Regions from separate parts of the Faecalibacterium taiwanense genome, predicted to be linked through region 2. Evidence: a T-box and tRNA genes for the amino acid it is inferred to sense, from the RefSeq annotation. Region 2 holds a T-box; the other holds one or more tRNA genes.
What was found. A T-box is a leader RNA that pairs with one kind of tRNA and senses whether it is charged. The one in region 2 lies ahead of PXT33_RS05050 (valine--tRNA ligase), so its partner is inferred to be a tRNA-Val.
Positions count from the first base shown of each region.

Region 1: it encodes a tRNA-Val, which carries the amino acid that the T-box ahead of PXT33_RS05050 (valine--tRNA ligase) is inferred to sense. The anticodon was not compared.

Region 1 covers NZ_CP155552.1:2,549,239-2,554,298, forward strand. Annotated here, with positions in the region: gene PXT33_RS12605 (FAD-dependent oxidoreductase) at 1-95, opposite strand, end outside; gene PXT33_RS12610 (LysR family transcriptional regulator) at 263-1,144, shown strand; gene PXT33_RS12615 (hypothetical protein) at 1,255-1,389, shown strand; tRNA gene PXT33_RS12620 (tRNA-Val) at 1,638-1,714, opposite strand; gene PXT33_RS12625 (FeoB-associated Cys-rich membrane protein) at 1,894-2,061, shown strand; gene PXT33_RS12630 (hypothetical protein) at 2,117-2,353, opposite strand; gene PXT33_RS12635 (helix-turn-helix transcriptional regulator) at 2,325-2,687, opposite strand; gene PXT33_RS12640 (LexA family transcriptional regulator) at 2,883-3,500, shown strand; gene PXT33_RS12645 (aspartate dehydrogenase) at 3,549-3,767, shown strand; gene tsaA (tRNA (N6-threonylcarbamoyladenosine(37)-N6)-methyltransferase TrmO) at 3,780-4,478, shown strand; gene PXT33_RS12655 (LysR family transcriptional regulator) at 4,491-5,060, shown strand, end outside.
Region 2 covers NZ_CP155552.1:1,008,834-1,013,893, reverse strand. Annotated here, with positions in the region: gene PXT33_RS05050 (valine--tRNA ligase) at 1-1,817, opposite strand, end outside; T-box leader at 1,877-2,098, opposite strand; gene PXT33_RS05045 (bifunctional homocysteine S-methyltransferase/methylenetetrahydrofolate reductase) at 2,289-4,076, opposite strand; gene PXT33_RS05040 (GNAT family N-acetyltransferase) at 4,228-4,833, shown strand; gene hflX (GTPase HflX) at 4,830-5,060, shown strand, end outside.

The sequences.
Region 1 (5,060 bases), 1.4 Mb from region 2:
GCAGCATTGCAGGCAGCCAGTGCGCTGGCGGTGATGCCGCTCATGGCAGCAGCAGAAGCCAGCTTCAGAAAGCTTTTGCGCGAGATCTTTTTCATCTTGGTGGTTCCTTTCGTTTTTCTCTTTCTTCTCAATGTGCAGAGCTGTGTGCTCCTTTTCGGTTGTTAATTCTATCACAATATCTCGCACTTGAAAAATATTGCTTTCTTTTTATAATTAGAAGTAAAAGTTATAAGCATTTTTTTAAGAGAAAAAGGAGCCGGTCATGACCCTGCAGCAGATGCGCTATTTTATTGCGGTGGCACAGAATTTGAGCTTTTCCAAAGCGGCACAGCAGCACTATGTTTCCCAAACGGCGGTCAGCCAGCAAATCAAGCTGCTAGAAGAAGAACTTGAAACCGAGCTGTTTCAGCGCACACGGCACTCGGTGGCGCTTACCAGTGCCGGGCAGGTATTCTACGAGTATGCGGTGCGCATCACCGACCTTGCGGAAGATGCCGCCCGCCGCACCCGCGCCGCTGCTGCCGAGTGCAGCACCCCGCTTGAGATTGGCATGATGAGCGGCATGGAAAATCTGCCCATTCTGGAAAAGCTGTTGCTGTTCAAGGAGCAGCACCCTGCCATTCCGCTGCACTTTCATCTTGGGGATTTTCCCACCCTGAAAAAACGCCTGCAGCAGAAAAAGCTGGACTTTGCCCTGCAGCTGGAGCTGGTCCCGCTGGAGGATGCCTCCTCCCTGCTGCGTGCTCAAGTAGGCCAGCTGCGCCAGTACGTAGTGCTCAATCGCCAGAGCCACCTGTCCAGCTATGCGTCCCTGCACCGCAGCCAGCTTGCCAGCGAACAATATTATGTACCCGCCATGGACCGGGAGTTGTGGAACCAGTTTGCGCAAGTCCTCACCCGCCACGGCAGCGACCCGCAGAACATCAAATTTGCGTATTCCATGGAGGAGTTGATGCTGCAGCTGGCTTTCTACGGCGGCTATACCATCCTTGCCGAGCCGGTGCTGGCTCAGCTGCCCGCCAACAAAAACCTCACCTTTATCCCGCTGGAAAACGATACCGTTCCCGCTTGGGCCGTATGGAACCGCGAGAACATCTCGCCCGCCCTCCGGCTGCTTCTGCGTGAGCTGGATATTGACCCGTGACATGCTACAGAACGCATTGACGATCTTGCGTAAAAGCACTGCTCTTTTTTCAGAAATTCAGCAAGAAAGGTCTCTCCGGCGCTGCGTGGAGAAATGCAAAGGTCGATCACATGAATCAAAACGATCCTGTCCCGGACGATTTCACTCTTTCGCCGGCCTTTGTGGATGCACTGCCCGCGCTGTTTTTTTGCCTGCAACATGGTACTGGTGGCAGGAATTTTGCTTTTATCATGAATATACAGTGAGCCGGAAGCCTCTGATCTACAGAAGGCTTCCGGCTCATTTGCTATGGATTTTTTACGTAGATGCCATTCGAGTCCTTGATCGAAACAAAAAATTCCACGTCATACGACTTGGGATTTCCTGGTAGCCTATTCTGTTGCTCAAACATCCCACTGGGGTGTTTGTTGCTGTCGCAAACGCAAACTTCCGATAAACAAAAAACGTACCCGAACCCTTTTTCATAAAGAATGGGGTTCGAGTACGAACTGTATGGTGGAGAATTAGGGACTCGAACCCCAGACCCCCTGCGTGTGATGCAGGTGCTCTAACCAGCTGAGCTAATCCTCCATATTTTGTTTTGTGCGTTCCGAACTGGAACGTGATTATTATAGCACGGCCTTTGCCAAAATGCAAGCCCTAATTTTAAAAAAATCACACTTTTTGTATCCGCTTTCCGGTTGCCCTTTGATGCCAAATCGTGTATACTGAACACAGAAACTTTCCCACCGGGAAAAGAGGTACAAAAAATGCTGACACTTCGTGGAATCATTACGCTGATCGTTCTGATCGTTCTGTTTGCACTGGCCGTTGTGTGGATCTCCAAGCAGGGCGGCTGGAAGGGCGAGGGCTGCGGCGGCAACTGTGCATCCTGCCACAGCCACTGCGAAAAACAGGACCCGAACAAAAAAGCCTGAGTTCAAAAATGCCCCCGGACATTGCCTGCTGGCAGCGTCCGGGGGCATTCTGCTTTCAACTTTCCGTCTCGCGGTAAAACACCCCGCGCTCTGCCGCGTACACGGCAATGGTGCTCAGCAGGTCCTGATGGGCTTTCTGGTAAGTAGTGCGGCCGATGTGCAGCTGATCGATCACATCGTCCTCCGTGCGGTGCTGCACATAGCGCAGCTCGAACAGATCCGCACGCAGCGGGTCGGTTTTACGGTAATAGGCAAGGCCCTCCTCAATGGCGGCGCACCAGCTGCGCTCCACCGGGCTTCGTGCACGCTGCCGCATCCCATACCGGTACAGTGCCAGCCGCGTCTGATTTCTCTGCTCGCTTGTCATGTTCTGCCCTCCTCTTTTCATCCGCGCGGCGTGCCAGCACTTCGCGGCGGTTCTGCTCTTCAAAAAAGCAGAGATCCCGCTCGTACATGCTCAGACCAAGCACCGCGCTCAGCCGTTCTGCTTCGCTCAGCTTGAACTGTGTGCGCCCCTGCAGTTTCAGGTTCAGCGCATTGGGGCTGATCTTCAAGGCTCGTGCCACATACTGCATCTTGTACCCACTGGCGCGGATATAATCCCGGATCATTTCAGTATTTGCCATATTCCGCTCTCCTTTTTTCGTATCGGCAATGCCGTTCAACAATCTTTAGTTGTAGTATATTCCTGCATTGATTCAGTGTCAACCCATTTTTGCAAATTCGCAGAAAAAAGTTGATTTTAATGCAATTTTTTGGTATACTTCTGGTAACAGCATTCTTTTTACAGAACAACCATACGTTTTTCAGAGAGGTTTCGCATGTCTGAGCTTTCTACCCGTCTGCATCTGCGCCGCAAAGAACTGGGCCTTTCGCAGGAAGAGCTTGCCCAGCGCATGGGCTATCGGTCCAAATCCTCCATTACCAAGCTGGAAAAAGGCATCAACGACCTGCCGCAGTCCAAGGTGGAAGAGCTGGCAGCCGCGCTGGAGACCACCCCTGCCTATCTGCTGGGGCTGGACGCACCCTGTCCGCCGCCGGGCTTTGAGCCGCTGCCTGCCATGACGCAGGTCCCGCTGATCGGTTCCATTGCCTGCGGCACTCCTATCACGGCAGAGCAGAACATTGAACGCTATATCGGCGTTCCCGCCGCGTGGCGCGCCGACTTTGCCCTGACCTGCCACGGTGACAGCATGTCTCCCACCATCTGCGACGGCGACATCGTATGCATTCGCTGCCAGCCGGAGGTGGAGCAGGGCGAGATCGCCGCAGTGCGCATTGGCGGCGAGGCCACCCTCAAGCACTTCCACCGGCAGGGTGATGCTGTGATGCTGCTTGCGGACAATGCCGCCGTCTGTCCACCCATGATCTTTACCGGCCTGCAGCTGGAAGAGCTGCACATTGAGGGCCGCGCTGTCGGCCTGTGCCGGGGGCTGTGAGCCGCCTGCAGTCTTTCAGGCACGTTTCATAAAAGAAGGAGGCTTCTCATGTTTTTCTCCCGCAAAAAGCCTGCCCGTTCTTACGACCCCGCCACCCAGCAGCCTGCACTGCGGTGCAGCATCTGCACCGGGGAGCAGGTGGCCGGTTTCATCTCCCCGGATGGCCATTTCGAGGACGTTCAGCTCATCCGCACGCCTCAGGAACTGGACGCATTCCGGGCACAGTACGGCATCCCGCCGGAATGCCCCCTGAAAAAGATCTATTAAAAGGAGTTCACCATGCCCACTGCACCTGAAGAGATGACCCTGAAGGTCATTGCCCATATCCATACTGCCTTTCCCACCAAGTTCGGCATCCCGCGCCAGAGCGGCCTTGTGGACGAGCTGCGCGGCGAGGTGATCTTTACGCCCGAATACCGCAATGCCGATGCCGTGCGCGGTCTGGAAGATTTCAGTCACATCTGGCTGGTGTGGCAGTTCTCCGGCGCGGTGCGGGACAGCTGGTCCCCCACTGTACGCCCGCCGCGCTTGGGCGGCAACACCCGCATGGGCGTGTTCGCCACCCGGTCGCCCTTCCGTCCCAATCCTCTGGGCCTTTCCAGCGTGCGTCTGGAAGGCATCGAGAACCGGCCGGACGTTGGCCCGGTGCTCATCGTGCGCGGTGCCGACCTGATGGATGGCACCCCCATCTACGACATCAAGCCTTACATCCCCTATGCCGACTGCCACCCGGATGCCGCCGAGGGCTTTACCGGCCAGACCCAGTTCCACCGTCTGCAGGTACAGTTCCCGCCCGAACTGCTGGCACAGGTGCCGCAGGCCGACCGCGCCGCCCTGACCGGCGTACTGGCAGGTGACCCGCGCCCCTCCTACCAGCACGACCCGCAGCGGGTGTACGGCATGGAGTTCGGCCCGGTAGAGGTGCATTTTACCGTGGATGGCGAGGTGCTCACCGTGACCGGCATCGCCCGCCGCTGAGAGGAAGCGTTTATGGAACTGCGGAACATCAATACCTTTTTGCACATCGCCGAGCTGCACAGCTTTTCCCGCACTGCGCGGCAGCTTGGCTATTCCCAGTCGGCGGTGTCCTCCCAGATCGCACAGCTGGAAGCAGAGCTGGGCGCACCGCTGTTCGACCGCGTGGGCAAGACCGTGCGGCTCACCGATGCGGGCCAGACCTTTTTAGGCTATGCACGCACCCTGCTGGCCACGGCGCAGCAGGCGCAGGCTGCCCTGCAGCCCGCCCGGCAGATCAGCGGCAGTCTGCGCATCGCGCTGGCGGATTCGGTGTGCTCCACCTTCCTGCCCGGTCTGCTCAAACGCTACCACGCCCTGTGCCCGCAGGTGGAGCTGGTGCTGTGCACCGCCACTGCCGACGGAATGCTGCAGATGCTGGGCACAAATCAGATCGATCTGGCCTATACGCTGGACCAGCCCCTGCTGCAGCCCAATCTGGTGCTTGCGGCGGATGTGCCGGAGCCGGTGTGTTTTATTGCACCGTCCGCTCACCCGCTTGCCGGGCAGGAAGTCGTTACGCTGGAAGAGCTGCCCCGGCAGGAA
Region 2 (5,060 bases):
GCATTCCACAGCTTATTGGCAAAGTTGCGGGCAGCCTCCACCTTCTTTTCGATATAACGCATGTCGTTGCCCGGGGTGGAGCCATCCACCAGCATAAAGCGCAGGGCATCTGCACCGTACTGGGCAATGACTTCCAGCGGGTCGATGCCGTTGCCCAGACTCTTGGACATCTTGCGGCCCTGACTGTCGCGCACGATACCGTGGATGCAGACAGTGCTGAAGGGTGCCTTGCCGGTGTAGGCCAGACCGGAGAAGATCATGCGGCTGACCCAGAAGCCGATGATGTCGTAGCCGGTAACGAGGGTGTTGGTGGGGTAGAAATACTTGAGGTCTTCGCTCTCTTCATTGGGCCAGCCCAGCGTGCTGAAGGGCCACAGAGCGGAGGAGAACCAGGTATCCAGCGTATCGGGGTCCTGGGTCAGCTTTGCGCTGCCGCACTTGGGGCAGGCGCAGGGAGCGGACTTTGCCACCACGGTCTCGCCGCAGTCGTCGCAGTACCATGCCGGGATCTGATGGCCCCACCACAGCTGACGGCTGATGCACCAGTCGCGGGTGTTCTTCATCCAGTTCATATAGTTCTTGGTGAAGCGCTCGGGCACGAACTTGATCTCGCCCTTTTCCACGCTTTCGATGGCGGGCTTTGCCAGCGGCTCCATCTTGACGAACCACTGCTTGGACACCATCGGCTCGATGGTGGAGTGGCAGCGGTAGCAGGTGCCCACCTCGTGCTTGAGGGGCTCGATCTCCTTCAGGAAGCCGCCTGCTTCCAGATCGGCCAGAATGGCCTTGCGGGCCTCGAGGGTGGTCATGCCGGCGTACTTGCCGCAGTCCAGCACCTCCGGCTCATTGATGGCGTTCTTGCCGGCGGCGAACAGGGCATCGGCAGCAGCCTTGTCGGCAGCACCGGTCATGTGGCCGTCGTAGGTGAACACACGCACGATGGGCAGGCCGTGGCGCAGACCCACTTCAAAGTCGTTGGGGTCGTGGGCGGGGGTGATCTTGACCACACCGGTGCCCTTGGTCATGTCGGCGTGCTCGTCGCACACAATGGGGATCTCCTTGTTCAGCAGGGGCAGCACCACATGGCAGCCGTGCAGATGGGCATAGCGGGGGTCATCGCCGTTGATGGCAACAGCGGTATCGCCCAGCATGGTCTCGGGACGGGTAGTAGCCAGCTCCAGCATCTCGCCGGTCTCCTTGACCGGGTACAGCAGGTGCCAGAAGCTGCCGTCCTTCTCCTCGTACTCCACCTCGGCATCAGAAATGGAGGTGTTGCAGTGGGGGCACCAGTTGACCATGCGGTTGCCGCGGTAGATCAGGCCCTTGTCGTACAGGCGCACGAACACTTCTTTGACAGCCTCGGAGCAGCCCTCGTCCATAGTAAAGCGCTCACGATCCCAGTCGCAGCTGCTGCCCAGCTTCTTCAGCTGGCTGACGATGCGGTTGCCGTACTTGGTCTTCCATGCCCATGCACGGTCCAGAAAACCATCGCGGCCCACCATCTCCTTGGTCAGGCCCTCGGCACGCATGGCCTCCACCACCTTGGCTTCGGTAGCGATGGATGCATGGTCGGTACCGGGCACCCACAGGGCAGCATAGCCCTGCATCCGCTTGGTGCGGATGAGGATGTCCTGCATGGTGTTATCCACCGCATGGCCCATGTGCAGCTGACCGGTGACGTTCGGGGGCGGCATGACGATGGTGTAGGGTTTCTTGTCGGGGTCTGCCTTCGTGTGGAAGTAGCCGCCGTCCAGCCAGAACTGGTAGATGCGGTCTTCCACCTGGCTGGGATCGTACTGTTTTGCAAGTTCTTTCATAGGGTCCTCCCAGTAAAAAATGATGAAGTGGGACGAAAAAAGCCGTCCCACGGAACGTTCCATGGGACGGCTGTAATAACCGCGGTACCACCCAAATTGCGCAGAGCATCCTGCGCCCCTTGATGCCCCGGTAACGTGGGACAGCTCCGAGAGCGGCTTGCTCTTCAGCTCACCACTCCTGCTCCAAAGTGACAGCACACCGCCCGACCGTACCGGATTCGCAGCATTCTCCGGCTCTCTGAACGGCAAATGCAGTGCACACTCTTCTTCAACGCATTTATAAAAAGAATATAGCGTTTTTTGTGCGATTTGTCAATTACTTTTTCTTCAAAAGAATTTATCCCACTGCATCTTACGGTTTGGGCCTTATTCGTGAAAACGCGTTTGGAGTGGCCCGCAGGCCACGACAAACGCAAATATAAAAAATATTTTTTCCGCTATCAATGGCCAGAGCAAACGCATCGGCCATTTTCAATCCGCGATCCCTTCATCCTTCAGCCTTGCAATGAGCCGCTCCATCAGGGCGATGCGGTTGAAGGGGGTCATCAGGTAAAAGCCGTCTGCATAGGGCGCTGCAGCCTGCGCGGCCTTCACCGAGACTTCCAACCCCAGCTCTTCGCCCTGCGCACGGTCCAGCCCGGCAAAACGCTCAATGATCTCCGCATCCACATGGATGCCGTTGACCTCGTTCTCCATAAAGATGGCGTTGCGCTGGCTCACCACCGGCATGATGCCGGCCAGAATTTTCGCCTTTTCGCCCAGCGTTTCGCGGGTCTTTTTCAGGTTCACCACCGCCTGTGCGGAGAGCACCGGCTGGGTAAGGAAGCCGCTCATGCCATTTTGCAGCTTTTCCTGTGCGCGGCGCAGCTCCACATCAAAGTTGCGGGCGTTCAGGTTCAGCGCACCGAACACGGTGAGGGGCGAGGGCATCTCCCGGCCCTCCCCTGCCAGCGAGACGATGTACTGCGCCAGCTTGCGGGAGTTGAACTGGTACACGTTTTTCACCTCGTCCCGCTCCGCGGTGGGGATGGGGTCGCCGGTGATGGCCAGCACCTCCCGCACGCCCTCGGCGTACAGGCCCAGCAGCAGGGCCTTGGTGGCGTTCAGATTGCGGTCGCGGCAGGTCATGTGGGGCAGCACGTTCAGCCCCAGCTCCCGGTGCACCCGGCAGGCCACCAGCGAAGAATCCATCCGTGCCCGGGCAATGGGACAGTCCGCAATGGTCAAAAGGTCTGCACCAGCAGCCTGCAGGCGGCGTGCACCGTCCAGATAGCCGGTCAGGTCGGCATCCTTGGGGCTGTCCAGCTCAATGGCGATCACCTTTTTGCCCGCGTTCAGCTTGCGCAGGAAGGCATCGTCTTTTTCCACCTCCGGCTTTGCGGCAGTGGAGACTGCTACTGCCGGGGCTGCAGGCAGTGTTTCCGGCAAGGCATCCAGTGCCGCACGCAGGGCCGCAATGTGGGCAGGCGTAGTGCCGCAGCAGCCGCCCAGAATGCGCACACCCTCGGCAGCAAGGCGGGCCAGCTCCCGTGCAAAATATTCCGGCCTGCCCTGATACTGCACCCGGGTGCGTGTGACCACCGGGTAGCCCGCGTTGGGCATCACTGCAAGCGGCAGCTTTGTCTCGCCAAGCTGCTGCACCAGCGCACGCATGGCACCGGGAGCAGAAACGCAGTTCAGGCCCACAGCATCCACTGCACCGCAGGCAGTCATGCTGCGCACAAGCTCTGCGCAGTGACGGCCCTCGCGGGTGTAGCCGTCCGGCAGCACTGCAAAGGACACCAGCACAAAGGCATCCGGCACTGCTTCTTTGATCTGCCGCGCGGCTTCGGCCACACCGGCATCGCTGCTCAGCGTCTCAAACAAAAAGTTCTTTGCACCCAATGCGACAAACCGCTCGGCAAGGGCCGTATAGATCTGTGCCGCCGGGAGTGCCTCGGTGTCCGGGGCCGGGCCAAGATCGGCAAACACGGCAGCGCTGGTCTTTGCAGCGGCCTGTGCAGCCAGTTTCCAGCCTTCGTCCGCCATGGCCTCCCACATGGGGTTCTGCGCTGCTGCCATGCGCGGCAGGCCGAAGGTGTTGGTCTTGATCGCATCGGCACCCGCTTCCAGATACGCGCGGTGCACGGTCAAAATGCCATCCGGGTCCAGCAGGTTTGCCTGCTCACATTCCTGCCCGGGCTTTGCCTTATAATATGTACCCATGCCGCCATCGAACAGCAGCGGGCGCTTTTTTAAAATTTCACGCACATCCTTCATGAGGGAGTTCTCCTTTTTCCTACAAAAACGCTTGGCTTTCAGTTTAATGCACAAATGCCGTCCGGTCAAGCGTTTTTTCACGGCGGCGCTTGCAGGAACGCAAAATTTGTGCTATCCTATGCATACTTTATAAAGTGGGGAGGTGTGTGCCATGCGCCATGCCGGAACGCAAACGCTTGAGACCGACCGGCTTTTCCTGCGCCAGCTTCTGCCCGAGGATGCCGAGCAGATGTATACGAACTGGGCATCCGACCCGGAAGTGACCCGCTTTCTGCGGTGGGAGCCGCACAAAAACGCGCTGGAGACCGTAGGTCTGCTGGCGGCATGGGCCACCCTTTACCCGAACCCGGACTACTACCAGTGGGCCATTGTGGAAAAGGCTTCCGGGCAGGTGTTTGGCAGCATCAGCATCTTCAATGCTCTGCTCGGTGACCCGGCACAGAAAGCGCTCTGGCCGCAACAGGACTGCACAGACGGCATCTGGGAAGCAGGCTACTGCATCGGGAAGCACTGGTGGAACCATGGTTTTGCAACCGAAGCTTTAAAAGCAGCAGTAAACTACTGGTTTGAGAATACAGACGGCGGCTGGCTCACCTGCTGCCACGCAAAAGAGAACCCTGCCAGCGGCCGGGTGATGGAAAAAGCCGGTTTTGTGTACCACCACGACACCGTTGATCACAAGTTTGACGGCACACCGGTGGAGTGCAGAAGCTATCTGCTGACAAGAGAACGATATAACAGAAAGGACTTACTTTGAGCGAACTTTACGATATTTTGGTAGAAACACCCCCGACGAAGGTCATTCTGCTGGCGCTGGATCAGGGCCTGTGGGACTGCGAGCGCAGCCTTGCAGAGCTTTCCGCCCTGTGCGAAGCAAACCACATGGAAGCCGTGGCACAGGTGACCCAGAAGCGCCAGACCCCGGAGACCGGCATCGTGCTGGGTAGCGGCAAGCTGGAGGAAGCATCCCTTGCCGCCGAAACG